One region of the Kribbella koreensis genome, then DNA from elsewhere that is predicted to be linked to it. Evidence: riboswitches for the same ligand, from Rfam matches in the RefSeq annotation. Region 1 holds a riboswitch; the other holds the start of a gene.
The links. Region 1 has a riboswitch for FMN ahead of ribB (3,4-dihydroxy-2-butanone-4-phosphate synthase). Riboswitches for the same ligand answer to the same signal wherever they lie in the genome.
Positions count from the first base shown of each region.

Region 1 (15,555 bases):
GGTCATCGCCTTCTTGGCGCCGAAGGACAGGTAGATGCCGTCGCGGTCGTAGTACCGGCGGCGGGCGATGAACCTGTTCAGCCGGGGGCGGTCGTGCAGCAGCTGGGCCACCTGGTGCAGTACCAGGACGAAGAGGCTCAGCGGCGGACCGCCCGCCGCGTTCCAGCGGCGGATCCAGTCCTGCGCCGCCGCGATGTCGATGTGCTGCTCGAAGTAGACCTCTGAGTCGGTACGCCGGCGCATGACGAACGGCATGATGGCCCGTTCGCCGGGGACGTCAACGCGCCGGCCGTTGCGCCGCGGCAGTCTGATCCGCACCGTCATCACCTCCTCCGCTCTCGATGGTGAACACCCGCGACGATCCCGAGTAGGGCCGAAGGACCCGGTCGTGGACCTCTCCGTGCCAGCAGATCTGGTAGTCACCGGGCTCCGCGGCAGCGGGCACGGTCCAGGTGACGACCACGAGCTGACCGCGCCGGGCGCGCCGCCACCGGAACGTGGTGGACCAGTCGCCGTCGTCGGCGACGGTGGTCCAGCTGTGGCCGTCCGACCTGCGGACCTCCAGGTAGGTGCCGTTGCGATGCAGGTCGTGGTCGGATAAGCCGCCGCGAACACCGCCGTCACGGTGTCGCCGTGGCGGTACCGGGATCGCGGTTCGACGAGCACGTCGCCGAACCGGTGACCGGGCGGCGGCTGGTCAGGCGGAATCCGCGGCCGGGCGTGCCGCTGACGGTCACTGAGATCCGGTCCGGCTGAGCCGATGCTGACCGGTTTCCCGTCCCGCATCGCCGTCGCCAGCTCGGAGACGATCTGGACCAGGGCGGGCAGGGTCCAGCGACCGAACAGGGTGCTGCCACCTTCGTACTGCTGGGTGTCGTACTCCTCCGGGGTGGTGACGTAGTGGAGATAGCCGTTGCTGTAGCCGGCGACCAGTACATCGGCGAGGTCAGCCGCCAGGATCGATGCGACCGCCCGGCGCAGGCGCAGTCCGGCGACGATCGTGACCTCGGCGGGGATACCGATCAGGACGAGCTGACCGATCCGCAGCAACTGGATCGGCGCTGCCCGCGCGACGTAGGGACCGAACAGGTTCACCGCCCGCCCGCCGACGACCATCGCCTTCGGAGCCTGGGCGTCCCGCAGCCGTGGGGAACGGGCATAGACGAGCCGGGAGAGCCGGTCCCACAAGGGATTGCCGCCTTCGCGGAAGCCGCGGAAGGCTGGACCGTCCTCGTGGCTGCCGGCCAGTGCGGAGGCGCCGCCGATCGGGTCGCCGGTCTGGTGCACCCTGCCGTCGCCGGTGAATTCCGGCCGTACCGTGACGGCGGCGAGGTCCACATAGGTGAGCCGGTGGTCGATTCCCGCTGTCAGGGTCCGGCCCCCGGCCGTCATCAGCGCGGCGGCCGCGGCGTACTGGCGGAGTCCGATGATGCGGGTGTTCTCCAGATCGTTCGCGGTCGGCCCGTGTCCGGGTCTCAGCTCCAGGTTCGGCGTCTGATCGCCGGCGTTGGTCTGGGCGAACGCGGCGACGAAGTCCGCGGACCGGCGAGCGCGGTAGTCGACGCCTTCGACCAGCCGCTCCCAGTGGTACGCGGCGTAGCCCTTGTTGTCCGCGCTGATCAGCGTGTTGGTGTTCGTCATGCTGGTGTTGTGGGTGGCGAACCAGTTGATCGCCCCGACCGGGCTGCCGTCGCGGTCGATCCGCAGCAGCGTCGTCTGTGGATCGATACCGTCGGGGAAATGGTCCCGGTCACCCACCGGGTTGTTGTCGAAGGCAACCTTGGAGCGATTGGCGCTGGCGTTCTCGAGCCGGCCGTGGGCGAGGGTCAGCACGGCCGGCGCCAGGTCGTCGTGTGCGCGGCGGACCGCTTCGGTCATGCCGTCGACGATCGCGGTGAAGGTCCTGGGCCGGAAGCCGCCGGTGTTCGAGTGGTACAGCCGATGATGGGAGTAGCCGCCCGGCCCGGAGTGCGTGTGCGTTGCGGTCACCATCGTGTTCTGCTCGGTGTAGAGACCGTCGTACTCCCGCGCCAGAGCGTGCAGCAGCGCACGGTGGATGCTGTCGAAGACCATCGGCAGGTCGTTGATCACCAACAGCACTCGCCGGCCACTCGCCGGGTGCAGCACGGCGAACGCCCGCGACCGCAGTCTCAGGTGGATGCCCTCACTGCGCTGCCAGGACTTGCCGTAGCCGAGCATGCCGACCTCCACCGGCTCACCGGTGATATCGGCGATGCCGCGACCCACGAGGTACTCGGTCATCTCAGCGAGCCTCCGTCCGCACGCACTCTGCAGCAGCATCCGTCGCCCGCGCGGCTCACGGCAGGGCCGAAGGTCCCTTCACTGGTCCTGTGAGCAGCCGAGAGCTGGATGGGGCGGGTGGTGTGTGGGTTGACTGTTGGAAGTGGCAGCAGATGCGGACGGTCGAATGCTTCCAGCCAGCCGGCGACGGGCCAGCCGATGTTGCCGTCCTGGTAGTTCGACGGGAACTGCCCGAAGCGGCTGTGAACATAGAGGTACCAGACCGTGAGAGCGATCGGTCCCGGTGCCAGTACGGCGAGCGTCCGGATCGTGCTCTGGCCGTTGAAATGCGTCGTCACGTCGTAGGTGTTCAGATGGTCGAACACCGGCGCCAGTTCGCCGCGGCGATGCAACTCCTGGGCCGGCAACGCGGCCGAACCGTGGACTGCGACAGAGCTCGACCGCCTTGAAGAGTTGGCCCGTCGCAACATCCGCCGTGTGTGATCGGTATCAGGCTTGGTCGTCCCGAGATCGCCGTTGCGCAGAAGGCGGCACAGGCCGGTATCACGCTCGAGCCGGCGAACCAGCCGCCGTACGGCAAGAGCACGGCTGAGCCCAACCCGATCCAGCCGCTGGGTTCGCCAGAACAACCGGACGGGCCGGCCGGTTACGTCGCACGGGCTCTGCTCAACGTGACGCCATGTATCGCGTCATCGGGGGGCTTCGACCAGGCGGGTTGCCATCGCCAGGTCGGTGATCAGGATGTTGACCCAGCTGCCTAGCAGGGCGGCGCGAATCGCGGAGAACTTACGGTCGCCGCCGGCGACTCCGATGCGGCGGGGTACCGCGAGCAGTTCTTTGGCGCTGACGCCGATCACCCGCTGGTCGAAGGACGAGGGGACGTGGTTCCCGTCCTCGTCGAAGAAGCGGAAGCAGACGTCGCCGACGGCGCCGAGCCGGCGTAGTTCCTCCTGGTCCCGTTCGGCGACCGCGTTGCCGCTGCGTTGCAGGAGCGGGGACGGTTCGAGACTGCCGATCCCGACCATCGCGTCGGTGAGCTGACCCCAGGTGCCCAGAACGTCGCGAACGGACTCGTCGTTCATCATCGCGCGCCGTACCGCGGATGATCCGACCAGTCCTGGTGCCGGGAGGTAGACAGGCATCGCGCCGGTCAGTTCGGCGAAGCGGGCGGTCAGGCGGGTGGCCTGCATCTGCACCGCCGGATCGCCGAGACCGCCGACGATCTGGACGACCTTGTCGACCACCGGCACGCTCTTGCGTGGCATCCGGTCGACCGCGCTGATGAGCGTCTCGCTCCAGGACGAGATCCCGATGACGTGGCCGCCGCTGAGCGTCATGTCGAGGTAGGCGGCTGCCCCCGAACCAAGAGCGGGGAGTACGTCGTCAGCCGAGCCCGCGGTGTCGACGACGACGGCGTCTCGTAGACCGTACCGGCTCTGCAGCTCGTCCTCCAGATCGCTGTGCACGCCGCTCGGCATGGTCACCACGGTGTGGACGATCCCGACCTCCACGGCCTGCTTCAGCATCCGCGACACTCGCGCCTGGGAGAGGTTCAGCTCGGTCGCGATCTTCGGCTGGCGGATGCCCTTCTCGTGGTACATCCGGGCCACCTTCGCGAGCAGCCGTAGCTCGTCCAGCCCGGGCTGACGTACTGCGCGCTTGCCGTTCACCTTGACCCCCTTCAGGCCGATCAGGATTGGACTATAGGCCAGCCAGACAGATGTACACCCGAGGTGCGCCGCCGGCGTCGGGGAGCGGATCGGCCGGTGACCGCCGCCTGCCGGTCGCAACGACCGAGCCGTCCCGGGGATCCACGATCCGGTAGCCGAGCGGGACGGTGTCGTCGAACACCGGAACCGGCCCGCCTTGGTCTCGGTAGACGATGAACAGCCGCCCCGGTACGCCGAGGGCCCGCGCCGCGATCGCCTTCGTCCAGTCGGGCGCCATGTCGGTCGTCGGCAGCCCGGCCAGGATCGTGCTGATCAGACCGACGTAGGTCGATCCCTCGAAGTCGACCGCTGCACGCCAGTCGGCTCCCGGGGCGAGGAAGTACTCCTCGTGCCCCGGCTCGGCGGGGTGGAGACGCCATTGCCAGAGGCTGCCGGCGCCGTACACGACTCCCATCGTCCCGCCCGCGCACAGGTTGCTCCAGGCTTCGTGTCCCTGCCACCAGCCGCTCGCCTTGCCGGTTCGTCCCGTGTTCTCGTACGTCGGTTCTCCGTTGGCGACGGCCTTGACCGGCAGGTTCCGCCACATGTCCGCGACCCGCTCGGGGACGTGCTCACCCTCGTGACCGGTCTGGCACCACTGGAAGTCCAGCCAGTCGGCGTCCTGATGGGCCTGCGGACGGATGTGCGGCCGGTAGTGGATGCCGGTCGGTTGCCGGTAGCAGTCCCAGGCGTGCACCTCTTCGCCACCGGCGGCGATCTGGGGCTCGTCGCCGCTGCCATCGGCGCCGACGAGGTAGATCGCCGGGCTCGCGCCGTATCTCGCGACGAGATAGCGGCAGTACCGCGCGTACTCCGCGGGTGGCACGACCGGGCCGGCCACGTCGAGACCCTTCCAGCCGAAGCCGTGGAAGACCGGCTGGAGGACCGGTACCAGGTGATGGTCGACGAGAATCCGGAGCAGCTCGTCGAGGTACTGGAAATAGCCGACCTCGAGCTCGTTCAGGTGACCGGAGCCGAGGTCGGCGAAACCGACGCCGAAACCCTCGTCCTGGGTGCGGTCGCGCGGCCCGACCGCTCGCATGTCCGGCTGCACGGTCATCAGGAGCACCGCGTTGAAGCCCTTCGCCTGCCGGTCCGCGGCATAGCTCCGGACCTGTTCGGGGGTCGCGCGCCAGGGGAGTGCCCAGGCGGTGTCGGCCACCAGGATCGCCGGCGTACCGTCCGCGTGGACGAGGCTTCGGCCACCGGCCGACATCCGCCAGAAGCCATGGGCGAGGAACGGATTGCGCTCGTCGGCGTCGGCCGTACCGATGTCCAGGCGACCGGTCTGCCCGCCCACCGCGCCGCCACTGGTCCACGACCAGCGTCCAGGCTCGGGTGCGGCGAACCGGACCCGCCAGGACTCCCCACCGTCCCAGAACGCGGGACGCCGCAGCCGGGTACCACCCTCGTGCTCGAAATCCACCCAGACCTCGGCCTCGGCGTAGGGAGCGGCGTGCCGACCCGACAGTGTGAACTCGAGCTCGCGCCAGACGACCGGGTCAGGGACTGAGATGGACATGACACTCCACGTGGTGAGCTGTGCGGATAGACTGGCGCGCAAACGTAGAACACGTGCTCTGGGGTCGGTGAAATTCCGAGCCGGCGGTGACAGTCCGCGACCCGTGCGCTCGCAAGAGCGTCCGGTTGATCTGGTGAAACTCCAGAACCGACGGTAAAAGTCCGGATGGGAAGATGCACGTGGCAGTCTGCGGGACGGTGTGCGTTGCCGACGTGACCGGGTGAGTCCACCCGTCGCGTCCGCGTTGCCGTCGCGGAGCTTGTCGTTGCCCCGGAGCGCCATGCCGAGAGGACAACGACCGTGAGTTCTGTAAAGACCAGGCTGGACACCATCCAGCGAGCCGTCGACGAGATAGCGCTCGGCCGGCCGGTGGTGGTCGTGGACGACGAGGACCGGGAGAACGAGGGCGATCTGACCTTCGCGGCCGGCCTGGCGACTCCGGAGTTGATGGCGCTGCTGGTGCGCTACACGAGCGGCTACGTCTGCGCACCGGCCGCACCCGAGATCCTCGACCGGCTCGCGTTGCCGCTGATGGTTCCGGACAACCAGGACAGCCTGCGGACGGCGTACACGGTCTCCGTCGACGCCGCCACCGGAGTCGGGACGGGCATCTCCGCCGCCGACCGGGCGCGGACGGTCCGCGTGCTGGCCGACCCGGCGGCACAGCCCACGGACCTGATCCGGCCCGGTCACATCCTGCCGCTGCGTGCGGTGCCGGGCGGCGTCCGGCAGCGACCGGGTCACACCGAGGCCACCGTCGAACTCGTCCGGCTGGCGGGGTTGCCACCGGTGGGTGTGATCGGTGAGTTGATGAACGACGACGGCACTCTGATGACCGGTCCGGACCTGCGGGCTTTCGCCGACAGGCACGACCTCGCGATGGTCTCGATCGCCGATCTGGTCAGTTTCCTGTCCTGACCAATCGGCGCGCGGCCTCCGCGATGCCCGCGGGGGACAGGCCATAGCGGTCCAGGAGATAGCCGGCCGATCCCGTCGGGGCGAACTCGGGGAAGCCGAGGATCGAGACCCGCGTCGGGTGGTGCTGGACGACGGTCTCCGCGACCGCGCCGCCGAGCCCGCCGCCGGACACGGCCTCCTCCGCGGTGACGATTCCGGCCGTCTCCCGCGCGGCCGCGACGACGGCGTCGACGTCGAGCGGCTTGACCGTGGGCATCGACAGCACTCTGGCTGAGATTCCCTCGGCGGCGAGTTGCTCGGCGGCGGCCAGGGCCCGCCACAGGATCGTCCCGTTGCTGATCAGCGTCACGTCGTTCCCGGCCCGGACGGTGATCGCCTTGCCGACCTGGAACCGGTAGTCGTCGCGGTAGATCATCGGCACGCTCATCCGGCTGACCCGGATGAAGACGGGCCCCTCGACCGCCGCGGCCCAGCGCAGCGCGGCCGCGGTCTCGATCGGATCGGCAGGGACGACGACGGTGAGATTGGCGATCGCGCGCAGCCAGGCGATGTCCTCGACCGAGTGATGCGTCGGGCCCAGCTCGCCGTAGGCCACCCCGGGGCTCATCCCGCACAGCTTGACGTTGGTGTTCGAGTACGCGACGTCCGCCTTGATCTGCTCCAGCGCCCGGGCGGTGAGGAAGCAGGAAGCAGCCGAGACGAACGGGATCCGGCCGCCGTTGGCCAGTCCGGACGCGACCCCGACCATGTCCTGTTCGGCGATGCCGACGTTGATCAGCCGATCCGGGAAGGCCTTGCGGAAACTGTTCAGCTTGCTCGAACCGACCGAGTCGTTCACCACGCCGACGATCCGGTGATCCGCGTGCGCCAGCTCGGCGAGCGTCTCGACGTAGGCGTCGCGGCAGTCGTACCGCGGCTGGTCGGCGATCGAGGTGTCGACGACGGTCATACCAACTCCCTGTCGTATCGGGGTCTGCCCACGGACTCCAGTTCGGTCAGCGCCTGCTGGAACTCGGCGCTGTCGGGGACCCGGTGGTGCCAGGCGACGTTGTTGCTCATGTACGAGATCGGATGGCCCTTGTGGGTGTGGGCGATCACGAAGGTCGGTTTGCCCGGCCGGAACGGTACGGCGGACAGCACGTCGAGCAGCTCGCCGTGGTCGTGCCCGTTGACCTCGACCACCGCGAAGCCGAACGCAGCCGCCTTGTCGGGCAGCGGATCGAGGTCGTTGGTCTCCTTGGTGGTGGCGCCCTGTTGCAGCCGGTTCCGGTCGACGATCACGGTCAGCCGGTCCAGCTGGTACTGCGAGGCGGCCATCATCGCCTCCCAGTTACTGCCCTCCTGCAACTCGCCGTCGCCGACCAGGACATAGGTACGGCGCATGGACACGTCCAGCTTGGCCGACAAGGCGTGGCCGACCGCGATCGGCAGCCCGTGGCCGAGCGGTCCGGTGTTGGCCTCGACGCCGGCGACCTTGCGCCGGTTGGGATGGCCGTTCAGCGCGGACAGCGGCTTCAGGAAGGTGGCGAGCTCCTCGACCGGGAGGAAACCGAACGCGGCCAGGGTGGTGTACAGCGCCCCGGCGACGTGCCCCTTGCTCAGGATGAACCGGTCGCGTTCGGGATCGGTGACCTGGTCCGGGCTGATCTCGAGGACGGCGCCGTACAGGGTCGCCAGGATGTCGATCGCGGAGAAGTCACCGCCGATGTGCCCGGCCCCGGCATGGTGGACCAGCTTGAGGTCCTGGATCCGGATCTGCCGGGCGGCCTCGGCGATGTGCGCCACCTGCTCGCTACGGCTGCTGTGGATCGGCAGCCGTCCGAGGACCGGCATCGTCGTGTGTTCGACCGTCAGCGTCATGCATCCCCCAGCTCGGTCAGGCAGGTGAGCAAGACGTTCTGGATCAGCCGTTGCGCCGCCAGTGCGTCGTGCGAGGCTTGTGCCGCGGCCAGGGCGTCCTCGTCGAGCCGGTCGAGTGCGTGGTGCACTGCCTTGAGGAACCGGATCGCCTGCTTGGCGGCTTGGACGCTGTCCTCGCGGAACGGGAACTGGTCCAGCTGCCAGACGCCTTCCCAGTTGTTCCTGCGCAGCGTGTGGAAGAACTCGAACGTCTCGACCAGGTGGACCGAACCGACCACCATGTCGTCGTCCCAGCCGCGCAGGTTGTCGTTGACGTCGATCGCGAACAGCCGGCCGTAGTCGATCGCCAGCTGGGCCGCGTCGGCGGGCGTCTCCTGACCGTAGAGCGAGTGCCCGAAGTCGAGCAGGATTCCGAGGTTCGGCAACCCGATCTTCTCGATCCCGAGCAGGGTGCGGGCGACGTTGGGGAAGATGATCTTCACCCGCGGCTCGCGTGGCTTGTACTCGATCACGAAGTTGATGTCGGGGTGGGCCGAGACCAGTTCGGTCAGGCCGTCCAGGGCCAGGTTCCAGATGTCGTGGTAGTTCACCTGGAACGGGTAGTCCCAGCCGTCCTGGCCCGGCCAGAGCTTCACGTAGGAACAGCCGAGGTCCTTCGCCAGCTCGGTTGCCTGGTGCAACAGTTCCATCGCCTGTTTGCGCACGGCGGGGTCCGGGTTGGTGAAGGATCCCTTGACGAAGTCGCGGGTGTAGATCTCCGGAGTGATCGCGATCGCCTTCAGGTTGTTGCGGGCCAGCGCGGCCTTCACCTCGTCGAGGGTTCCGTCGTAGCCGACGAACGGCCAGTTCAGGTCGACCACGGACAGGTCCCCGACGGCGCCGGCCCGGTCGATCTGCTCGAGCAGCCCGACCGGCGGTCCGTAGCCGTCGGTGGCGTAGCGGTCCTTGTAGGTCGCGAAGTGCCAGATACCCGCGCCGAAGACCGGCATGTCAGTCATGGTCATCTCCTTCATATCTGGTCAGCCCTTGGTGGCGCCGGCGGTCAGGCCGCCGACGATCCAGCGCTGGAGCAGGGTGTATGCGATCAGGATCGGCACCACGGCGATCAGGATGCCCGCCGCGAGACCGGTGTTGTTGTTGGCGAACTGGCCCTGGAAGTTGAGCAGCCCGACCGGGATCGTCTTGTGCGCGTCGGAGTTCAGCAGGATCAGCGCGAACAGGAACTCGTTCCAGGTCGCCACCGCGTCCAGGATCGCGACCGTCACCAGGGCCGGCAACGACAGCGGCAGGATCATCGTGAAGAACACCCGCCAGTTGCCGGCGCCGTCCACCTTGGCCGCCTCGATGATCTCGTCGGGGATCTGCCGGAAGAACGACTGCAGCACCAGCACCTCGAACGGGATGCCGAAGGCGAGGTACGGTCCGATCAGGCCGAACAGACTGTCGGTCGCGCCGGCCGAGCGCATCATGATGAAGACCGGGACGATCGCGATGTAGATCGGGATGGTCAGCCCGAGGAAGACCGTGAACATCACCGTCCGGCGGAACTTCATCCGCAGCTTGGCCAGGGCGAACCCGAGCATGGCCGAGATCAGCACTCCGAGCGGCACCTTCATCAGTGCCAGCAGCGCGCTGTTGCGGTACGTGGTGGCGAAGTTGCCGATGCCCCACGCGTCCTTGAAGTTGGCCAGGGTGAACTGGTCCGGCCAGGACAGCGGCCCGCTGCCGATGAAGTCCGCGAGCGGCCGGACCGCGGTGACCACCAGCAGTGCCAGCGGGGAGATCCAGAAGATCGCCGCCACCGCGAGCACCAGAGTCATCACCAGCCCGCGCCGGCCCTTGGGCGGCCGGCTCGCCGGTGCCACCTCGGCGGGTACGGCGGTCTGCACCCGAACCGGCGCGATCGTCATGATGCCTCCCGGGTCTGCGACCGCACGTACGGGATGCCCACCGCGATTGCGACGAGGGTGATCACGACCGCGATCGCCGTACCGTAACCAGCCTGGTAGTACTGGAAGACGTTGAAGTACATCCAGGTTCCCATCACCTGCGTCGACGTACCGGGACCGCCGTACGTCATCGCGTAGATCATGTCGAAGACCTTGAACGAGTCGATCAGCGACAGCGCGAGCACGATGTAGTGGGCCGGTCGCAGGCTCGGCATCGTGATGTGCCAGAACTGTTGCCACCGGCTCGCACCGTCGACGGTCGCCGCCTCGTAGAGCTCGTCCGGAATTCCCTGCAGGGCGGCAAGGTAGAGCAGCATCGGGAAGCCGGTCCGCAACCAGATCGCCGGCACCATCACCGCCCACAACGCGGTCGAGTCCTGTCCCAGCCACGGCTGCGCGAGCCCGTCGAGCCCGATCAATCGCAGGAACGAGTTGATCGCGCCGTACTGCGGGTTGTAGAGCCAGCCCCAGATCGAGGCGATCGACACCAGCGGCAGGACCGCCGGGGTGTAGAAGACCAGCCGCAGGATCGGCTTGCCGTGCACCTTGCCGTTCAGCGCGATCGCGAGCGCCAGGCCGATCACGGTCGGCACCGCGATCGTCACCACGGTCCAGATCACGTTGTTGCGGACCGCGGACACGACGACCGGGTCGCTCGGCAGTTTGACGTAGTTCTCCAGCCCGACGAACCTGTACGTCGCGCTCAGACCGTCCCAGTCGGTCAGGCTGAACCACACTGATGACATCGCCGGGTACACCAGGAACGCGACGTACACCACCAGGGCAGGCAGCGCGAACAACCACGGCGACCACTTGCCGCCCCGCTTGACCTTCGTTGGCTTGGACAGTGCGATCGTCGCCATGGTGGCCGATCAGCCCTTCGCCCAGGCCGAGACGATGTCCTGCATCTTCTTCGCCGCGGCGTCCGGCTTCAGCGAGCCCTGGAGCAGATCGCTCTGCACGCTGAAGTACTGGTCGGCCTGCTTCTTCGGGAACGCCTGGTCCTGGATCGTGTAGAACGGGTTGCCGCCGAACTTCTGCGCCCACTCCGCTGACAGCGGCAGCGCCTTCGGGTCGGGCTCGGCGCCCTTGACCGTCGACGCACTGACCTGCATCGCCTTCTGCGTCGCGGGCTGCACGATGAAGTCGAGCAGTGCGGCGCTCTTGTCGGCGTTCCCGGTCTTGGCGTTGATCATGTAGCCCTCGACGAAGCCCGAGTGCCGGGCCGGGCTCTGGTCGGTCGGCAGCTCGAAGTTGCCGAAGGCGGCCGGGCTCTTCTTCGCCGACAAGATGGCGGCCGCCTCGGTCCAGGGTCCGGTGATCGTGTACGCCGTCTTGCCCTGGACGTACCCGGGTTCGATATCGGCCGGGTCGAGGCCGAGTGCGCCCTGCGGCAGCCACTTCTTGTCCTGCCACTTCTTGAACAACGCGAACGCCTCGACGACCTCGGGCCGGTCCCAGCTCTCGGCGCCGGTCAGCAGCTTGTCGTGCAGCTCCGGGCCGGCGGTGTGCTCGAGCAGGTACTCGAACAGCCGCATGATGTCCCAGCCGTACTTGCCGCCCAGACCACAGGGCGTGACCCCGACGGCGACCAGCTTGTCGTTCATCGTCTCCAGCTCGGCGTAGGTCTTCGGCGGGGCGCTGACACCGGCCTTCGCAAGGAGCGACTTGTTGTACCAGGCACCTATCCCGAGGGAGACGAACGGCAGGCCGGACTTCACACCGTCGAACGTCATCCCGCCGATCGCCGCGGTGTTGATCTTCGAGTCCCAGCCGTACTTCTGGTAGTACGGCGTCAGGTCGAGTGCCTGCTTCGCCTTCGCGAACGGGCTGCCGATCTGACCACCCCAGATCCGCCAGATGTCCGGGCCCTTGCCGCCCAGGAGCTGGGTCCGGAGCTTGTCCGGGTAGACGGCCGCTCCCGATCCGGGCAGGCTCTCGACGGTGGTCGTCGTACCGTTCTGCGCGTCGAACTTCTTCAGCTGCGCTTTCAGCAGGCCGATCGTCGAGTCGTCCTCGTAGGTGAACAACCGCAGGTTGTTGGAGGCGGCCGCGGTCGCGCCACTGCTGGTCGACGTACCGCTCCCGGTGCAGGCGGTCAGACCGGCGCCTGCGACGGCGGCGGAGGTGAGGCCGAGGAATCCCCGGCGGGTGAAGGTGCTGCCAGTCATGATGTGCTCCTTTGCCGGGCGAACCGGCGGATCTTGGCGAACATGTCCTCCAGCAGGAAGCGGACGTCGACCTGTTCGACCACACTGATCGGGTTGTTGGTGCCGGGCAGATACCAGCCGTCGATGCCGAACCGAGGGGCCGGACGCACCAGCAGGTTGCCGCTGTCGGGGTAGAGCATCAACGAGATGGCTGGCGAGTCGCCGAGGGAGCGGGACTCGATCGGCTCGCCGTGCCACTTCTCGTTCCACTCGTGCAACTGCTCGATGAGGTACTTGCCCAGAGGACCGGCGTCGCCGATCTTCTCGTCGAGTTCGGCGTAGCTGACCGACACCTTGGTGTAGACGTCGCTCGGTACCTGCCAGACGGTGACGCCGGATCCGAACACCACGTTGGCCGCGTGGATGTCGTTCGACAGGTTGAACTCGATACCGGGGTACGAGCTGTGACCGTGGTAGCCGCGGCCACCGATCCAGATCACGATCACCTCGCGGTGCACGATCTCCGGGTCGAGCAGGATCGCCGAAGCCATGTCGGTGAGCGGACCGAGGAAGGACACGAAGAGCGGGTCGCCCGGCCCGGCCAGCTTGGACTCCTCGATGATCAGCCGGGCACCGGGGGAGTCCACCGGAGTCTGCTCGTCCGGGATGCCGGTCGGGGCGCCGTTCGCGACCGGCACCTTGCCGGCCAGGTCGAGCAGGTCCAGCAGCAGGTCGATCTCCTCGCGCGATTCCGCCATGCTCCGGTTCGATCGGCGGGTGCCGAAATGGGCGGGGATCAGGCCGCGGATGTCGAAGGTCGGCGACAACAGTCCGTGCACGATCGCGAACTGGTCGTCGGCTTCGTTCTTGGCGTCGGTGTTGATGATCACCCGGCGTCTGCTCGGTTTCATCGGCTCCCATCCTGTGAATAGATATTCAGTACCGCATAAAGGCTCGCCATGAGTTTCACCGCGCCGCTAGAGTCCCGTCAAGAGCTCGGTTGAAAGTTGTCGGAAGGGGTGCGGTCGAAGGTGGCGAGAGCAGAGGCCGTACTGGCTGTCGATCAGGGCACCACGAACACGAAGGCGATTCTGATCGGCGCGGACGGCGCGGTACTGGGCGCGGGCGCCGCGCCGGTCGGGCTCTCGAGCCCTCGACCTGGCTGGGTCGAGCAGGATGCCGACGACATCTGGAGCAGCGTCCTGCGGGCCGTCGAGCAGGCGATCGCCGGTGCGGACCCAGTCGGCCTCGTCGGGATCGCCTTGTCGACGCAGCGTGAATCGGTCGTCGGGTGGAGTCGTGGTTCCGGGCGATCGGTGACACCGGTGATCGGCTGGCAGGACGTGCGGGCATCCACCTGGTGCTCGCAGCTACCGGCGGCTGTCGGCAAACTGGTCCGCTCGCGCACCGGGCTGAGGGTTGACGCGATGTTCTCGGCACCGAAGCTCAACTGGCTACTGTCGCGGCTCGATCCCGGCGATCTGCACGTCGGCACGATGGATTCGTGGCTGATCCATCAACTCACCGGTGGGCGTGAGCACCTGACCGAGGCCGGCAACGCGTCCCGGACCCTCCTGTACGACGTGGTCGAGCTCGGCTGGTCTACCGAACTGCTGGACGCCTTCGGGGTGCCGCGCTCCGTGCTGCCGGAGGTGCGCGCCTCGAATGCCGGCTTCGGGACAACCGCGGGCGTCCGCGGACTGCCGGACGGGATTCCGATTGTCGCGGTCCTCGGTGATTCGCATGCTGCGATGTATGGCCAGGGGTGCCGGTCGGCGGGGTTGGTCAAGGCCACCTATGGAACCGGGTCGTCGGTGATGACGCCGGTCGAATCGTTCGTCCCGGACGGCTGCACTCTGGCCTGGCTCACCGAGCGGCCGGTCTACGCACTCGAGGGCAACATCGTCTCGTCAGGTGCGGCGCTGGCCTGGACCGCCGAACTGCTCGGCCTGCCGGACGTCGGGACGCTTGTCGAGTTGGCTGCGACGGTGCCTGACGCAGGCGGTGTCACCCTGGTGCCGGCCTTCGCCGGGCTCGGGGCACCGCACTGGGACCGCAACGCCCGGGCGGCCATCACCGGGATGAGCACAGCCACCACGCGGGCGAACATCGCCCGCGCCTGTGTCGACGCGGTCGCTCACCAGATCTGCGACATCACCGACTGGATCGGCGCGACCGGAGTTCCCCTTTGCCGGCTGCGCGCGGACGGCGGCGCGACCGTGTCCAGCCTGTTGATGCAGACCCAGGCCGACCTGCTCGGCTTCGGAGTGGAGGTTTCCGACGTCGCCGAAATCTCAGCACTCGGGGCCGCCGAACTCGCCTGGACGACGCTCGGCCAGACGACCGGCTGGGCAGAGCAACGAACCACCCGCGTCTTCGAACCCACCCTCGACCAGTCCGCTCGCAGGCGACAGCGCGCCCACTGGGCCGGCGCCGTCGCCGCGGTACAGGCACCCTCCTGATCCCGGGCGAGACCCACGCTGGTTCTCATCGGGTCCGATCCCAGCCGCGACGGGGGCGGTGGCTGCCGAGGCCGGCGTCGTCGCGGCTGCGGTAGACGATGTAGGGGCGGGTCAGGTAGCCGACCGGAGCGCTGAAGACGTGGACCAGGCGGGTGAAGGGCCATAGCGCGAAGAGGCCGAAGGCGACGAGGGCGTGGAGCTGGAAGCCGAGCGGCGCTTGGCTCATCAGCGAGGCGTCGGGATGGAAGGCGAGGAACGAGCGGTACCAGACCGAGACGCCTTCGCGGTAGTTGTACTCGCCGCCGATCGTCAGGATCGAGCCGGCGATCGTGTTCCACATGCCCAGCACGATCGCGGCCGCCAGGAAGGCGTACATCACCTTGTCCATCACCGTCGTGGCGGAGAAGACGGGACCGACCGTGCGTCGGCGGTAGACCAGGATGGCCAGACCGGCCACCGTCATCACGCCGGCCAGCAAGCCTCCGGTCACGGCCACCACGTGGTACGTCCGTTCGCTGACCCCGATGGCGTCCGTCCAGGACTGCGGCACCAGCAGACCGATGACGTGGCCGCCCACGACGCCGAGCATGCCGAAGTGGAACAGTGGGCTGCCGATCCGGAGCAACCGGTTCTCGTAGAGCTGGGAAGACCTGGTGGTCCAGCCGAACTTGTCGTAGCGGTAGCGCCACAGGTGACCGGCTACGAAGATCGTCAGGCACAGGT
Region 1 is NZ_BAAAHK010000003.1:33-15,587, reverse strand. It holds gene ABD116_RS04025 (neutral/alkaline non-lysosomal ceramidase N-terminal domain-containing protein) at 1-2,262, opposite strand, end outside; gene ABD116_RS04020 (hypothetical protein) at 2,259-2,669, opposite strand; gene ABD116_RS04015 (sugar-binding transcriptional regulator) at 2,952-3,932, opposite strand; gene ABD116_RS04010 (glycoside hydrolase family 140 protein) at 3,964-5,493, opposite strand; FMN riboswitch at 5,543-5,676, shown strand; gene ribB (3,4-dihydroxy-2-butanone-4-phosphate synthase) at 5,794-6,411, shown strand; gene ABD116_RS04000 (transketolase family protein) at 6,395-7,360, opposite strand; gene ABD116_RS03995 (transketolase) at 7,357-8,271, opposite strand; gene ABD116_RS03990 (sugar phosphate isomerase/epimerase family protein) at 8,268-9,269, opposite strand; gene ABD116_RS03985 (carbohydrate ABC transporter permease) at 9,291-10,181, opposite strand; gene ABD116_RS03980 (carbohydrate ABC transporter permease) at 10,178-11,083, opposite strand; gene ABD116_RS03975 (ABC transporter substrate-binding protein) at 11,093-12,391, opposite strand; gene ABD116_RS03970 (nucleoside hydrolase) at 12,388-13,281, opposite strand; gene ABD116_RS03965 (FGGY-family carbohydrate kinase) at 13,402-14,832, shown strand; partial or broken gene narI (respiratory nitrate reductase subunit gamma) at 14,858-15,555, opposite strand, start outside.

Region 2 (15,555 bases), on a different contig from region 1:
TCTGGACGCTGGCACGCTGTGTCGACCCGCCCGACCCGCTCCCCACCTGGTGCGAGCTACTGCTGGACCGCGGCCCGTACGAGCTGCCCGCCGAGCTGGACCTACTGCAGAACCACCGGATCGACGTACTGGTCACCAAGAACAGCGGTGGCGACATGACCGCTGCCAAGCTGACGGCGGCTCGCGAGCTGGGCATCCCGGTCGTACTGATCGAACGCCCACCCCTTCCACCCGGCATCGCCATGGCGGAGACGCCCGACGAAGTACGCCGCTGGCTCACCAACTGACTGGAGTCGGCGGGGCGCGGCGCCGACTGGCTGGGACGGCGGAGGCTGACTGACTGGGGACGGCGGAGCGCGGTGCGGTGGATCGCCGGCTGGCTGGAGGCGGCGGGTGGAGTGGAGGGCTGGACCGGGTGATCAGCCGTGCGGAGTACCGCCGGTAGATTGTCGTTTCATGGGAATTCAGATCGCGCCGAGCATCCTGACTGCCGACTTCGCCAGGCTGGCTGACGAGGCGGCGGCGGTGTCGAACGCCGACTGGCTGCACGTGGACGTGATGGACAACCACTTCGTCCCGAACCTGACGCTGGGACTGCCGATCGTCGAGTCGCTCGCCAAGGCCGCCGCGCAACCGCTCGACTGCCACCTGATGATCGAGGACCCCGACCGCTGGGCCCCCGGCTACGTCGAGGCCGGCGCCTCCAGCGTCACCTTCCACGCCGAGGCTTGCCGGGCCCCGATCCGCACCGCCCGCGAGATCCGCGCCAAGGGCGCCCGCGCCGCGTTGGCCCTCAAACCGGCCACCCCGATCGAGCCCTACGAGGACATCCTCGCCGAGTTCGACATGATCCTGATCATGACGGTCGAGCCCGGTTTCGGCGGCCAGAAGTTCCTCGACGTCTGCGTCCCCAAGATCCGCCGCACCCGCGACCTGATCGCCAAGCACGGCCTCGACCTCTGGATCGAGATCGACGGCGGCATCTCCACCGAAACCATCGAACGCTGCGCCGAGGCCGGCGCCGACGTCTTCGTAGCCGGCTCAGCCGTCTACAACGCCGACGACCCCAACACCATGGTCGAAAAACTCCGCACCCTGGCCGCCGACGTCACCACCCACTGAGTTGCCACCCACCGACGTGCCAGCCAGTGAGGTGCCGGCGAGCGAGGTGTTAGCAGGTGCGGGTGGCGCGGCATGGGTTGAGTCCATGGGTGGTCCGCTGATTGTTGTTCCGGTGTCCGCGCTGGACAGCTGGCACGGCTGCACCATGGAGGGGACGATGATCGGGGATGGCACGGTCGTCGATGACTACGACCGTGCCTGCCGGGTCGACGACTGGGCCGGTGTGATCGAGGTCGGCGATCACCAGGCGTTGGTACTGGGCGAGGTCTCCTACAGAACTTGCTACTTGGCCGAGCACCGCGTCTTCATCCGATGGAGCGTGGCCAGCTCAGCGGCCGAACTGTTCGAAGCTGCCGAGGCGGTGCTCGCCGACGACAGTACGCCGTGGGTGGATTGCGGCGTCTGGGAGACGGACGGCGCCGCCGTGCTGATGGATTCGGCCGAGGCAGGCGAGGATCTGGGCGTGCCGTACCCGGATGGCCTTGGCTTCCCGTCCGAGGCTCCTGTGCAGATCGAGGCAGGACGCTGGCGGATCGCCGCTGTCGAGATCAGTGCTGAGCATGTGGACGTGGGTGTGGTGCGGCTTTCGCCCGCCTGAGGGAGCCCTCGTCTACGATGCGAAGTGGTTGCCAGGTGTCTAGCGAGGAGTGCAGGGATGAGTGAGCACAAGCCGGTGGAGAGTTGGCTTACCGATATGGACGGGGTGCTTGTTCATGAGGAGCGGGCTATTCCGGGGGCCAGTGAGTTCATTGCGTCGTTGCAGGCTTCGGAGAAGAAGTTTCTGGTACTGACGAACAACTCGATCTTCACGCCGCGGGATCTGCGGGCGCGACTGCTTGCTGGGGGCATCGATGTGCCGGAGCAGGCGATCTGGACGTCGGCGTTGGCGACGGCTCAGTTCCTCGACGATCAGCGGCCTGGCGGTACGGCGTACGTGATCGGTGAAGCCGGGTTGACGACGGCCTTGCACGAGGTCGGGTATGTGCTGACCGAGCGGGCACCCGACTACGTCGTACTGGGGGAGACGCGGACGTACTCGTTCGAGGCGATCACCCGGGCGATCCGGCTGATCGCCGACGGGGCGCGCTTCATCGCGACCAACCCGGATCCGACCGGGCCGTCGACCGAGGGGCCGTTGCCGGCGACCGGATCGGTTGCCGCGCTGATCACCCGGGCGACCGGGGTCGCGCCGTACTTCGTGGGCAAGCCTAATCCGCTGATGATGCGCAGCGCCCTCAACCGGATCGAGGCGCACTCCGAGACGTCCGTGATGATCGGTGACCGGATGGACACCGACATCATCAGCGGCCTGGAAGCCGGTCTGCGCAGCATCCTCGTCCTGTCCGGCTCCACCGGCGAGCACGAGGTCGAGCGCTTCCCGTACCGCCCGACCCGCATCGTCGAGTCGATCGCCGACGTCGTACCGCTGATCGCCTCGATGTCCTGACTCAGCACGCCAACCGGAACGTGTAGCCGCGCGCCTTCAGCGTCCGCAGGATCGTCGGCAGCGCGGCGACCGTCTGGCTGCGATTCCCGCCGCCGTCGTGCAGCAGGATGACCGACCCGTTGCGTACCGACAACAGCACCCGCCGCGTGATCACCGAAGTGCCCGGCCGGGACCAGTCGCGCGGATCCACGGTCCACAATCGGATCGACTTGTGGAGCGCGGCCGCTCGTCGCCGGACGGTCGCGTTCACCCCGCCGTACGGCGGCCGCAGACACCGCGGGTTCGACCGGGTCTGCGCCCGGATGTACCGATCCGCGCTCTGGATCTGCGACCGGAAGGTTGCCGCCGACACCTTCCGCAGATCCGGATGCGAATAAGTGTGGTTCTGGACGCTGTGCCCCTGCTGATGGACCTTGCGGGTGACGGCCGGGTACTTCCGCACGTTCTGCCCCAGCTCGAAGAACGTAGCCTGCACGCCGTACCGCCGCAGAATGGCCAGCACCTGAGCCGTGTACTGCGGACTGGGCCCGTCGTCAAAGGTCAGCACCACGTACTTCGCCGCGACCGCGCCCCGCGGAGCAGCGGCCGCAGGCGCCCTGCCGGCAGCCTGGGGACGGCACCCAGCCAGCATGGCGATCAGGCCGACCGCCACCAGCAATCTGATCATCCGGCCGGCCATCCGAACCCCCAGGCGTCGACGAGTCACTCATCTCCACCATCGGCCGCCGAGCCGGATTTAGCTAGAGCACCTGCGACAGGAACTGCTGCAACCGCGGCGACTCAGCCGCCGTGAACAGCTTCTCCGGTACGCCGGACTCGACCACGACCCCGCGATCCATGAACGCCACCTGGTCCGCCACCTGCCGGGCGAACCCCATCTCATGGGTCACCACGATCATCGTCATCCCGGCGCCGGCGAGGTCGGCCATCAGCCCGAGGACACCCTTCACCAACTCCGGGTCGAGCGCCGAGGTCGCTTCGTCGAACAGCATCACCTCGGGCTTCATCGCCAGCGCCCGGGCGATCGCCACTCGTTGCTGCTGTCCACCGGAGAGGTTGCCCGGCCGCGCCGACTCCTTCTCCTTCAGCCCGACGAGCTCGAGCTGCACCCGGGCCGCCTCGACCGCCCCGTCGGTGGTCAACTTCTTGATCTTGCGCAGCGGCAGGGTGATGTTCTCCAGTACCGTCTTGTGCGGGAACAGGTTGAAGTGCTGGAACACCATCCCGATCCGCCGGCGCAACTCGTCCGGGTTGGACCGCAGTACCGACTCGCCGCCGAGCTTGATGTCGCCGGCCGCCGGTTCGAGCAGCCGGTTGGTGGCCCGCAGCAGCGTCGACTTGCCGGAGCCGGATGGCCCGATCACACAAGCCGTCTTCCCGGCCGCGACGGCGAGGTCGACGCCACGCAGTACCTTGTTGTTGCCAAAGGCAAGCTCGATCCCGGTGAGCTCCAGGCTCGCCGCGGCCTCAGCGAATGTCGGCATGGGCGAGCTCCTCGACCTCGAGATCGGCGGGACGGCCTTCGCGCAGCCGCTTGTCGAAGTAGTTGACCAGGTGGGTCAACGGCACCGTGATGATCAGGTAGAAGATTCCGGCCAGCAGCAGCGGCGACAGGTTGCCGTTGGTCGCGGCGGCGTCCTGGCCGATCCGGAACAGCTCGCGCTGACTGGCGAGCAGGCCCAGGAAGTACACGAGGCTTGATTCCTTGATCAGGGCGATGAACTGGTTCACCAGCGCAGGCAGTACCCGGCGCACGCCTTGCGGGATGACGATCAGCCACATGCCGGAGCTGTGGCTGAAGCCGAGCGCCCGCGCCGCCTCGAGTTGGCCCTTCTCGACGCTCTGGATACCGGAGCGGAAGATCTCGCCGATGTACGCCGCCGCGATCAGCGACAGCGCGAGGATGCCCAGCGGGTACGGGTTCGGCCCCCACCAGTGCCGGGTGATCGGCGACAGGCCCTGGCCGATCAGCAGGATGGTCAGGATGGCCGGCAGGCCGCGGAAGATGTCGGTGTAGATCTTCGCCGGCCAGCGCAGCCACCACTTGCGGGACAGTCCCATGACCGCCACGACCATGCCGAGCACAGTGCCCAGCACGACCGAGGCGGCCGCGAAGACGAGGGTGTTGACCAGCCCGACCTTCAGCATCTCGGGCAGGACCGCCTTCATCGACCCCCAGTCGAGGAAGGTGTCGTTCAGGGTGGACCAAACGTCCATCAGCCGGCGACAGGCGCGCTGGCCTTCGGCGCTGTGAACTTCACAGAACCGCTACCAGGCTTGAAGGTCGCCGGTACGGCGCGGCCGGGGTAGTACTGCTCGACGAGCTTGGTCCAGGTGCCGTCGGCGATGACCTCGTCGAGAGCCTTGTTGACCGCCTCGCGCAGCTTGTCGTTGCTCTTGGCAACCGCGAACGCGGTCGGCGCGGAGCTGAGCTCCTTGGCGGCCAGGACGACCACGCCGCCGCCCTGCTCCTTGGCCATCTTCTCGCCGATCTCGGCGGGGGAGATCCAGGCGTCCGCGGTACCGGCCTTCAGTTGGCCGACGGCCGCGTTGTAGTTCGGGACGCGGACAGGGTTGAGGTTCTTCTGGGTCGCATAGTCGTCCTGCACAGTGCCCTGGACGACGACCACGCGCTTGCCGTCGAGCTGGTCGAACTTCGTGATGCCGGAGCTCTTGGTGGTGTTCAGGCCGAGGTAGCCGAAGTCGTACCCATTGCTGAAGGCAACCGTCTTCTTGCGGGCCTCGGTGATCGTGATGGACGAGCTACCGAGGTCGAACTGACCGCCGTTGACCTGCGAGAGCAGGGCGGAGAAGTCGGTGCCGACGAACTCGGGCTTGAGGTTCAGCTTGGCCGCGACCGCGCTGATCAGGTCGTTGTCGAAACCGGTGAACTTGCCGTCCTTGACGTACACGTTCGGCGGCGCGTCGGTGAGCGTGCCGATCCGCAGCGTGCCCTTCTGGAGCAGGCCCAGATCGGGGCCGGAGGCATCGGACTTGTCATCACTGCCACAGGCCGCGAGCGCGACCATGAGGGTCACGGCGGTACCGATGGCGGCAAGACGGCGGAAGGCGCTGGTGGCGCGCACGGGTGTCTCCTTAGGACCAGGCGATACGGGAACGGTGGGGTTGGCCCACCGTTCGACGCTAACGCCGCCGGCGACCACCGAATTCCACCCTGACACCGGATGAGACGGGTCCGGAATGTCTAGTCCAGTCATGGTATATGTGGCGGGCGGGCTTCCTTGCAGTGGGCAACTACTGGTTGCGGAGAGTGCGCATCTTGGCGCGGGCGCCGCAGGAATTCATCGAGCACCACCGACGGCGGCGACCGCGGCTGCTGTCCACGAACAGCAGTGTGCAGGCCGGGTCTTCACACTCCCGAACCGCCTCGACCTCCGGACCCGACAGCAACTCGATCCCATCACGAGCAACAACAGCCAGTACGCCGGAAGTCGACGGCTCAGGATCCCGTCGCTGCAACGCGTTGGCCCGCACGCCGTCCGCCTGGCCCACGCCAGTCGCGAGCGCCGGGGCCGGCGTCGCGCGGGCTGCCCACTCGTTGACCAGGTCGATGTCTGCTTGGCGCAGGGCGCCTCGGTTGAGGGCTGCCAGGGTCAGCGAGTACAGGGCTTCTCGTACGGCGCGGGCGTTCATGAGATCTTCCGCCGTGGTGGAGACGGACCCCAGGCCGGCGAGCTCCACCCAGTGGGCCAGGTCCTCCGGCGTACGCATCCGCTCGAGTCTTTCCGTGGTCCGCTTGCCGAGCGTGCCGACGAAGTTGAGGGCTAGCCGTCCGCCGACGAACGGGAAGGCGAGTAGGTCGACGGGCATCAGGTCGCCAGGGTCCGCGCGCTGGTCAGCTCGTACAGGATGTCGTTGATCGGGGTCGGCGTGCCCGTCGCGCGCCCGAGCCTGACGACGGCGCCGGTCCACGCCTCCAGCTCCGAGGGCTTGCCGGAGTTGATGTCGCGCTGCAGCGAGGTGGTGCCCGCCTCGGGCAGGCTGTCGAGGAACGCGAGCGTCTTGTCGACGGCGTCACCCGGCAGTTCGACGCCGGTTGCCTTCGCGACCTGCTTGATCTCGTTCATGCTGTCGACGATCAGGTGCCGCATGCCCGGGCGACTGCGCAATACGCCGTACGGCGAATCCGCGAGTGTCGCGACCGCCCCGAACGACCCGAGCGCCAGAAACTTGCTCCAGAGCGCGACCCAGACATCATCCGGGACGACTGCAGTCAGCCCCGACTCCTCCAGTGCCTTCCGCAACCGCTCGACCCGCTCGCTCTTCTGGTTGTCCCACTCGCTGAACGTGAGCTTTCCCAGCCCACCGATGTGCCGCACCCGCCCCGGCCCATCCAGAAACGCGACCACCTCGACCGCCCCCGGAAGCACGGCCTCCCGCCCGACCACGTCCGCCACCTGCTGCGGCGCCTCGACTCCGTTCTGCGTAGTCACCACCGCGGTGTTCGGCCCGACCAGCGACCCCAACGACGCGATAGCCGCCTCGAGCTGCCACGTCTTCACCCCCAGCAACACATAGTCGACGACCCCGATCTCCCCCGGATCATCAGTCGCCACCACTGTCTCCAACGCAAAATCGCCCGCAACGCTCTCGACCGTCAGCCCGCTCTCGCGCAACGCCGCAAGATGCTCGCCGCGCGCGACAAACCGCACGTCATGCCCGGCCTGAGCCAACCGCCCCCCGAAGTACCCGCCGACCCCACCCGCACCCAGCACAGCCACCTTGATCGTCATGGCCCCGATGTTACCGGTTTAACCGGTAACCACTACAAGCCATGTCCGGTATCAGGATGTGACCCAGATCCTGGCGAGGTTTCGGGGGCGTGGCACACTCGTAGTACGAGTGAACCCACTCGCGTGCTCCGGGGTCGGTGTAATTCCGAGCCGGCGGTGATAGTCCGCGACCCGGTCGAAGCAGTATCTCGGCCGGTTGACCTGGTGGAATTCCAGGACCGACGGTGAAAGTCCGGATGGGAGGCGCACGCGGTCGGCGGGTGCGCTCCGGCGTCCGGACGTGGCTCAGGCGAGTCGTTTTCCAGGCGTCGGGTCCGCGCGTGCGCCGGTTGTCATGGCCCCGGTGTGCGTCCGTGACAACGAGGGACCCGTCAGTGAAGAACGCTTCGCCGATCGACATCGCCTGGATGCGCCGTGCCGTCGAGCTCGCCGCGCGCGGCGTCGGCAGCACCCATCCGAACCCGGTCGTCGGTTGTGTCATCACCGGCCGTGACGGTCATCCGGTCGGCGAGGGCTTCCACGCCTACCCGGGCGGTCCGCATGCGGAGGTCGAGGCGCTCCGGATGGCCGGTGATCGCGCTCGCGGCGGTACGGCGTACGTGACGCTCGAGCCGTGCAACCACACCGGCCGCACCGGGCCGTGCTCCGACGCACTCATCGCGGCCGGCATCGCCAGAGTCGTGTACGCCGTACCGGACCCGAACAAGCAGGCCGCCGGCGGCGCCGAGAAGCTCCAGGCCAAGAACATCCGCGTCGAGCAAGGCGTGCTGCAAGACGAGGCCGAGGCCGTCAACCACGTCTGGCTGCACAGCGTCCGCCAGGGCCGCCCGTTCGTCACCTGGAAGTTCGCCACCACGCTCGACGGGCGCTCCGCCGCCAAGGACCGCTCCAGCAAGTGGATCACCGGCCCGCTCGCCCGCGCCGACGTGCACAAGAAGCGCGCGGAGTGCGACGCGATCGCGGTCGGCACCCAGACCGTACTCACCGACGACCCCGAGCTGACCGTCCGCGACGAGCAGGACCGCCCGGCCGCCCGGCAGCCGCTACGCGTCGTCGTCGGCGACCGCGAGATCCCGCTCACGGCGAAGGTCCGCAACGACCGCGCCGAGACGCTCATTCTCCCCACCCACGACCCCGCCGAGGTACTCCGCCAGCTGGACGACCACCAGATCCGGCACCTCTGGCTCGAAGGCGGCCCGACCCTCGCCGCCGCGTTCCTGCGCGCCGGCTGGGTCGACCAGATCGTCGCGTACGTCGCTCCCGCGCTGCTCGGCTCCGGCTTCTCCGCCATCGGCGACCTCGGCGCGGAATCGATCGACCACCTCAAACGCTTCAACCTTGCGGACGTCACCCGCCTCGGCGACGACGTCCGCCTCACCCTGACTCCCCTGGGAGGGAAATAACCCATGTTCACCGGAATCATCGAAGAGCTCGGTACGGTCGAAGCGCTCGACCTGCTGGACGGCGACGCCGCCCGGCTGACCATCCGTGGGCCGAAGGTGACCGAGGACGCCGGCCACGGCGACTCGATCTCGGTGAACGGCTGTTGCCTCACGGTGATCGAGCACGGCGACGGCACGTTCACCGCGGACGTGATGCGCGAGACCCTGCAGCGCACCAGCCTCGGCGGCGTCGAGAAGGGCTCCCGGGTCAACCTGGAGCGCGCCGTCACCGCCCACGCCCGGCTCGGCGGACACATCGTCCAGGGGCACGTCGACGGCACCGGCACGATCGCCGGCCGCGAGCCGGCGGAGCACTGGGAGGTCGTCCGGATCGCGGCGCCCGCCGAGATCCTCAAGTACGTCGCCGAGAAGGGCTCGATCGCCGTCGACGGCGTCTCCCTCACCGTCACCGACGTGGACGACAGCACCGGCACCTTCGGGATCAGCCTGATCCCGACCACGCTCGAGCTGACCGTGCTCGGGACGAACAAGATCGGCGACACCGTCAACCTCGAGGTCGACGTGATCGCCAAATACGTAGAGCGCTTGCTAGTTGCTGGAGGCAAGGAATGAACTTCTTCGACTGGTTACTGCACTCGCAGGTCACGATCGGCGGCTCGCCGGTGCTGGTCCGCGAGATCGTCGGCAACGTGTTCGGCCTGGCCAGCGCGCTGTTCGGGATGCGCCGCCTCGTCTCGGCGTGGCCGGTAGGCATCATCGGCAACGTCTTGCTGTTCACGGTTTTCGTCGGCGGGCTGTTCGACACCCCGCAGGACAAGGACCTCTGGGGCCAGGCCGGGCGGCAGGTGTTCTTCGCGCTGGTGAGCCTCTACGGCTGGTACCGGTGGTACCAGACCCGCCACGGTGGCGCGGCGACGGGCGTGCAACCGAAGTGGGCGACCACCCGCCAGCGGATCGAGCTGCTGGGCGTGGGCGTCGTGCTCTACGCGATCGCCTACCCGGTGCTGAAGGCGCTGGGCTCGTGGGGTCCGCAGTGGGACGCATGGATCCTGACCGGGTCGATCCTGGCGACGTACGGGATGGCCCGCGGATACGTCGAGTTCTGGCTGATCTGGATCGCCGTCGACGTGGTCGGCGTACCGCTGCTCGTGCAGGCGAAGTTCTACCCGTCCGCGACGATGTACGTCGTCTACGGGCTCTTCTGTGTCCTCGGATTCGTCTCATGGTGGCGGATCCAGAATCGCGAGTCGGCTACGGCCACTCCTGAGCCAGTGACGGTGGGCTGACCGATGGGCGAGGTACTGAAGCTCGACACGATCGAGCATGCGATCGACGAGATCCGGGCCGGACGGCCGGTGATCGTGGTCGACGACGAGGACCGCGAGAACGAGGGCGACCTGATCTTCGCGGCCTCCAAGGCGACGCCGGAGCTGCTGGCGTTCCTGATCCGGTACAGCTCCGGCGTGGTCTGCGTCCCGATGGAGCCGGCTGAACTCGACCGGCTCGGCATCCCGTTGATGACGCCGCACAACCGTGAGCGGTTGCGGACGGCGTACACGATCTCGGTGGATGCCCGCGACAACATCGCCACCGGCATCTCGGCGGCCGACCGGGCCCGGACGATCCGGGTGCTCGCCGACTCGGCTTCGGAGCCGTACGACCTGGTACAGCCGGGCCACGTCTTCCCCCTGCGCGGCCGCGAGGGGGGCGTCCTCGTACGGCCCGGGCACACCGAGGCGTCGCTGGATCTGGCCCGGCTCGCAGGGCTGCGACCGGCCGCGGTGATCTCCGAGCTGGTGAACGACGACGGCACGATGAAGCGCGGGACAGACCTGCGGACCTTCGCCGACGAGCACGGGCTGGTGCTCGTCTCGATCGAGGACCTGATCCGGTACCGGCAGCGGACCGAGACCCAGATCCAGCGGGTGGCGACCACCACGCTGCCGACGCAGTACGGCGATTTCGTTGCCCACGGCTACCGGAACACGATCGACGGTACCGAGCAACTGGCGCTGGTCCGTGGCGAGATCGGCGACGGGCCGACCCTGGTGCGGCTGCACTCGGAATGCCTGACGGGCGACGTGTTCGGATCGCAGCGGTGCGACTGCGGTCCGCAGCTCGACGAGGCGATGCGCCAGGTCGCGGCCGAAGGCGGCGTCGTCGTGTACCTGCGTGGGCATGAAGGGCGCGGCATCGGCCTGCTGCACAAGCTGCAGGCGTACGAGTTGCAGGACGCCGGCCGGGACACGGTCGACGCCAACCTCGATCTCGGACTGCCGGCCGACGCCCGCGACTACGGGACCGGCGCGCAGATCCTGGCCGACCTGGGGATCACCTCGGTGAAGCTGCTGACGAACAACCCGGCCAAGCTGTCGGGCGTGCAGGGTTACGGCATCGACGTCGTCGAGCGCCGCGGCATCACGATCGATCCGACCGAGCACAACCTGCGGTACCTGTCGACCAAGCGCGACCGGATGGGCCACCACCTGCCCACCGGCACCGAAGAGAACGGAACCATCTGATGTCGGGAAGTGGAGCACCCACCATCGAGATCCCGCAGGCCGAGGGCGTACGCGTCGCGGTCGTCGCGGCGCAGTGGCACCCGAAGGTGACCGACTCCCTGGTCGCCGGCGCGGAGCGAGCACTCGCCGACTCAGGAGTGACCGATTTCAAGGTGATCCGGGTGCCCGGATCGTTCGAGTTGCCGGTCGCGGCGTTGCATGCGGCCAAGGCTGGGTACGACGCGGTCGTCGCGCTGGGCGTGGTGATTCGTGGTGACACCCCGCACTTCGAATACGTCTGCCAGGCGGCGACCGAAGGGCTGATGCGGGTCGCTGTCGAGACCGGCGTACCAGTCGGCTTCGGCCTCCTGACCTGCGACAACGACCCACAGGCCCTCGACCGGGCTGGTCTTCCGGACAGCCGCGAAGACAAGGGCTACGAGTCGGCCCAAGCAGCCCTCTCCACCCTCCTCGCCACCCGCACCCTCTAACCGCCGAGTGGCGAGCCCACATCATGTGGGCTTGAACAACAAACGGTGGGCTTGAACAGTGCAGACCTTGTCCAAGCCCACCGCTTCGTGTTCATGCCCACATGATGTGGGCTCGCCACCTCTTGGGGGCGCGCCGTGCTCAGGCGGTGCGGGTGTGGCGCATTTTCCAGTTGCTGACCCAGGTTTTGCCGTGGTCGGTGGAGAAGAGTTGTTCCCAGGCGGCTTGGGTGGTGCCGGGGGTCCAGATGAAGCGGACGTCGATGGGTTGGCCGTTCCATTCGTCGGGGCCTTCGAAGGTGCCTCGGCCGTCGGTGCCGAAGGAGCCGATCACTGGGGTTTCCAGGGTGCCGCGGAGGCTGTTGATCCAATGGATGGACCAGGTGCCGGCCTCTGGGTTGTAGAGGCGAAGCGTCGCGCCGCGGAAACCCTCGGTCGGGTACCAGCCTTCGTCGAAGCTGATCGCGCCGTCGAAGTACGAGTAGACCTTCATCTTCGAGGCGAGTTCGTACCACTCTGACGGCTCGCCGAGCGGCGGCCGGCGGCGTTCGTTGTGCATGTCCCATTCGCCGACCAGGAAGTCGAAATCGCTGGTGGGCTTGGGGATGCCGAGCCGCGGCGGTTCGGTCGGGCGCCGGGTGAAGTCCATCGTCCAGTTCACCTCCCAGGTCGTCCCGCCGTCCTCGGAGAACGACTGCTCCCAGTGCGCGGTCGTCTCGGTGATGTCCGACCAGGCGTAGCTGACCAGGATCGGCTTGCCGTCGAGCTCCTCCTCGCCGGTCAGCCAGCAGGACTTGCCGTCGTCGGCCCAGCGGCCCCGCACCGGCGGATACAGCTCCATCGTCGTGCTGTTGATCCAGTAAATCGTCCATTCCTCGGCGACCGGATCGAACAGCCGCACCGACATCCCGTACGACGCTTTGCCCGGGAACTGCATCTCGTCGATGCTGATCGCGCCGTCGAAATGGGTCCGGGCCGAGCACGTGCCTTCGTAGCTCTGCCAGTCGTCGCTGCCGACGAACACCTTGTTCAGAGTCCGGTGGCGCACATCGAAGTACCCGTTGAGGAAGTCGAAATCGCTGGTCACTTTGGGGAACATCCGGGTGAACGTCATCGACCAGTTGCTCTCCCAGGTCGCGCCGCCGTCTTCCGAGAAGAACTGTTCCCAGACCGGTACGTCGCCCTTCGTCCAGCGGAATCGGACATCGACGGGCCGGCCGTCGTGGGTGTCCGGGCCTTCGAGGATGCCGACGCCGTCGGGCCCGAAGCCGCCGTACACGGGCGGTTCCAGGACGCCGCGCTTGCTGTTGATCCAGTAGATCGCCCACGCGCCGGCCTCCACGTCGTACAGGCGGACCGTCATCCCGTCGAAGTCCTCGGTCGGGAAGAAGGTCTCGTCGATGCACACGGCGCCGTTGAAGAGCGTGTAGGTCTCGGCCGTGCCTGCGTACTCGCGCCACTCGTCGCTGCCGGTCAGCGGGGCCAGGAGCTGGCGATGCTGCACCTTCCAGGAGCCGGCGAAGAAGTCGAAGTCGCCGGTGAGCTTGGGAGTGTCCAACGGCGGCGGCTCGGTCGACCGGCGGGTCAGGTCCATCGTCCAGTTGGTCTGCCAGGTCTCGCCGCCGTCCTCGGAGTACGCCTGCTCCCAGTGCGCGGTCGTCTCCGTGACGTCGGACCAGCGCAGCCGGACGGGGATCATCCGGTCGCCGAGGTCGTCCTCGCCGTACAGGGTGCAGACGCCGTCCGACCAGCCGCCGCGGACCGGCGGCTGGAGCTTGCCCGTCGTGCTGCTGACCCAGTAGACCGTCCAGATCTGCTCGGCCGGGTCGTACAGCCGCAGTGACATCCCGTACGCCGCTTTGGCCGGGAACCGTGCCTCGTCGACGCTGACCGCGCCGCCGTGATGGGTGCGGCCGCTGTGGGTGCCGGCGAACTCGGTCCAGTCGCCGGCCGGGGTGAGGACGCGGTGGGCGACGTCGAAGTGGCCGTTGAGGAAGTCGAAGTCGTTTGTGCTCATGCCCAGAGCTTGTCGCCTATACCTGCCAGTGAGTGTCAGTGATTACGGCTAACCTGTGGAGATGCGCTCGAGCCGGCTTCTCCAGATCCTTCTGCTGCTGCAGACGCGGCGGCAGTTGACCGCGCGCGAGCTCGCTTCGGAGCTGGAGGTGTCGCTCCGGACGATCTATCGCGATGTGGAGGCGCTGGCGGCGGCCGGCGTACCGGTCTATGCCGATCAGGGGCGCGCCGGTGGGTATCGGCTGGTTGACGGGTATCGGACCAAGCTGACCGGGCTCAACGAGGGGGAGGCAGCGGCGCTGTTTCTCGTCGGGATGCCGGGACCGGCGGCGGCGCTCGGATTGACCGAGCAGACGAGTTCGGCCGAGTTGAAGCTGCTTGCCGCGTTGGCGCCGGATCAGCGGGATCGGGCTGGGCGGCTGAAGAATCGGTTCCATCTCGACATGCCCGCTTGGTACCGGGACGCGGAGGAGTCGCCGTACCTGTCCGCGGTCGCGTCGGCGGTGATGGAGGATCGGCGGATCAAGGTGCTGTACCGCCGGTGGGAGGCGCCGCGTGAGGTCGAGCGGACCCTCGAACCGTACGGGCTCGTGTTGAAGAACGGCACCTGGTACGTCGTCGCCGCGGCGCCCGGTGGGGTGCGGACGTACCGCGTCTCCAACATCCTGCAGCTCGCTCCCACTGACGAAGTCTTCACGCGTCCCGATGGATTCGACCTCGCTCAACGCTGGCAGGAACACCTCGACCGCTTCGAGTCCGAACGCTTCACCGGCGCTGCGCTGGTGCGGATCTCCGCCGGCTTGGTCGCCGGCCTCGCCGACCTGTCCGCAACCTTGTTGTTGAAGGCAATCGCCGACACTGGCGTGGAGCCCGCCGCCGACGGCAGCATCACCGTCTCGGTCCCGATCGAGTCCATCGGCAACGCGGCAACCGGCCTGATCCGCTACGGCAACCTTCTGGAGGTGCTGGAGCCGGCCGAGTTGCGCGCTGAACTCAAACGGCTGGCGGAGTCGGTCGCAGCGCTCTACTGATCAGCTCATGCGGTACGGCGTACTGCGTGTTCCCGTGGTGGCCCGTGACGGTGCCAGCCATCGTCAACGAGTTGAGCAACGCCTCCTCCGTCGCTTCGGTGGTCGCATTGAAGACCTCCTTCAAGGCTTGGTCTTGCGGCGGTGTCGCCCGGTTGGTGCTGAACGCGATCGCGTAGTCGCCACTCCCCGGCGAGAAGTCCGACCCGACCCGCCCCATCGCGAACACCGCCCGCCTGGCGACCCGGCCCAACTGCCGGGCGTCGAGCGGCAGGTCGGTGGCGACGACGATCACACAAGAATTCCCCTCCGGCACGGGCGACTCCACCGGCGGCAGCACCGGAGTCCCAAGAACAGTCAAAGTCCCCGAGAAGTTCGCCTGCACCAACACCCCGACAACCCCAGCTGTCAGTTGGCGAGACGAGGTACCGATGCCGGCTTTGAAGCCGAGGGCGACTGTGCCGGTTCCTGCTCCGACGTTGCCCTCGGCGGGGAGGTCCGCGGTGGCTGAGTCGAGGGCGGCGAAGACGTGTTCGGGGGTGATCGGGCGGGAGCGGATGTCCGAGAGGTAGCCGTCGTTGGTCTCGCCGACCACCGGGTTGAGGCTGATCGCCGACGGATCCCGCTCCAGCAGCCAACTGACCAGCGCGTCGGCGACCCGGAACACCGAGAGGGTCCCGGTCAGAAGTACCGGCGTCTCCAGAACCCCGAGCTCCTCCACCTGGGTCGACCCCACCAACTTCCCATACCCGTTGCCGACGGCAATCGCAGCCGGCAGCCCACCGGCGTACCCAGC
Region 2 is NZ_BAAAHK010000002.1:299,879-315,433, forward strand. It holds gene ABD116_RS03610 (cobalt-precorrin-6A reductase) at 1-287, shown strand, start outside; gene rpe (ribulose-phosphate 3-epimerase) at 457-1,122, shown strand; gene ABD116_RS03620 (Imm21 family immunity protein) at 1,208-1,720, shown strand; gene ABD116_RS03625 (HAD-IIA family hydrolase) at 1,778-2,569, shown strand; gene ABD116_RS03630 (polysaccharide deacetylase family protein) at 2,571-3,275, opposite strand; gene ABD116_RS03635 (amino acid ABC transporter ATP-binding protein) at 3,310-4,053, opposite strand; gene ABD116_RS03640 (amino acid ABC transporter permease) at 4,037-4,786, opposite strand; gene ABD116_RS03645 (substrate-binding periplasmic protein) at 4,786-5,655, opposite strand; gene ABD116_RS03650 (CGNR zinc finger domain-containing protein) at 5,825-6,400, opposite strand; gene ABD116_RS03655 (2-dehydropantoate 2-reductase) at 6,400-7,323, opposite strand; FMN riboswitch at 7,444-7,575, shown strand; gene ribD (bifunctional diaminohydroxyphosphoribosylaminopyrimidine deaminase/5-amino-6-(5-phosphoribosylamino)uracil reductase RibD) at 7,698-8,726, shown strand; gene ABD116_RS03665 (riboflavin synthase) at 8,730-9,338, shown strand; gene pnuC (nicotinamide riboside transporter PnuC) at 9,335-10,012, shown strand; gene ABD116_RS03675 (bifunctional 3,4-dihydroxy-2-butanone-4-phosphate synthase/GTP cyclohydrolase II) at 10,016-11,248, shown strand; gene ribH (6,7-dimethyl-8-ribityllumazine synthase) at 11,248-11,718, shown strand; gene ABD116_RS03685 (hypothetical protein) at 11,858-13,732, opposite strand; gene ABD116_RS03690 (helix-turn-helix transcriptional regulator) at 13,794-14,762, shown strand; gene ABD116_RS03695 (P1 family peptidase) at 14,725-15,555, opposite strand, start outside.
Region 2: another riboswitch for FMN. It lies ahead of ribD (bifunctional diaminohydroxyphosphoribosylaminopyrimidine deaminase/5-amino-6-(5-phosphoribosylamino)uracil reductase RibD); the one in region 1 lies ahead of ribB (3,4-dihydroxy-2-butanone-4-phosphate synthase).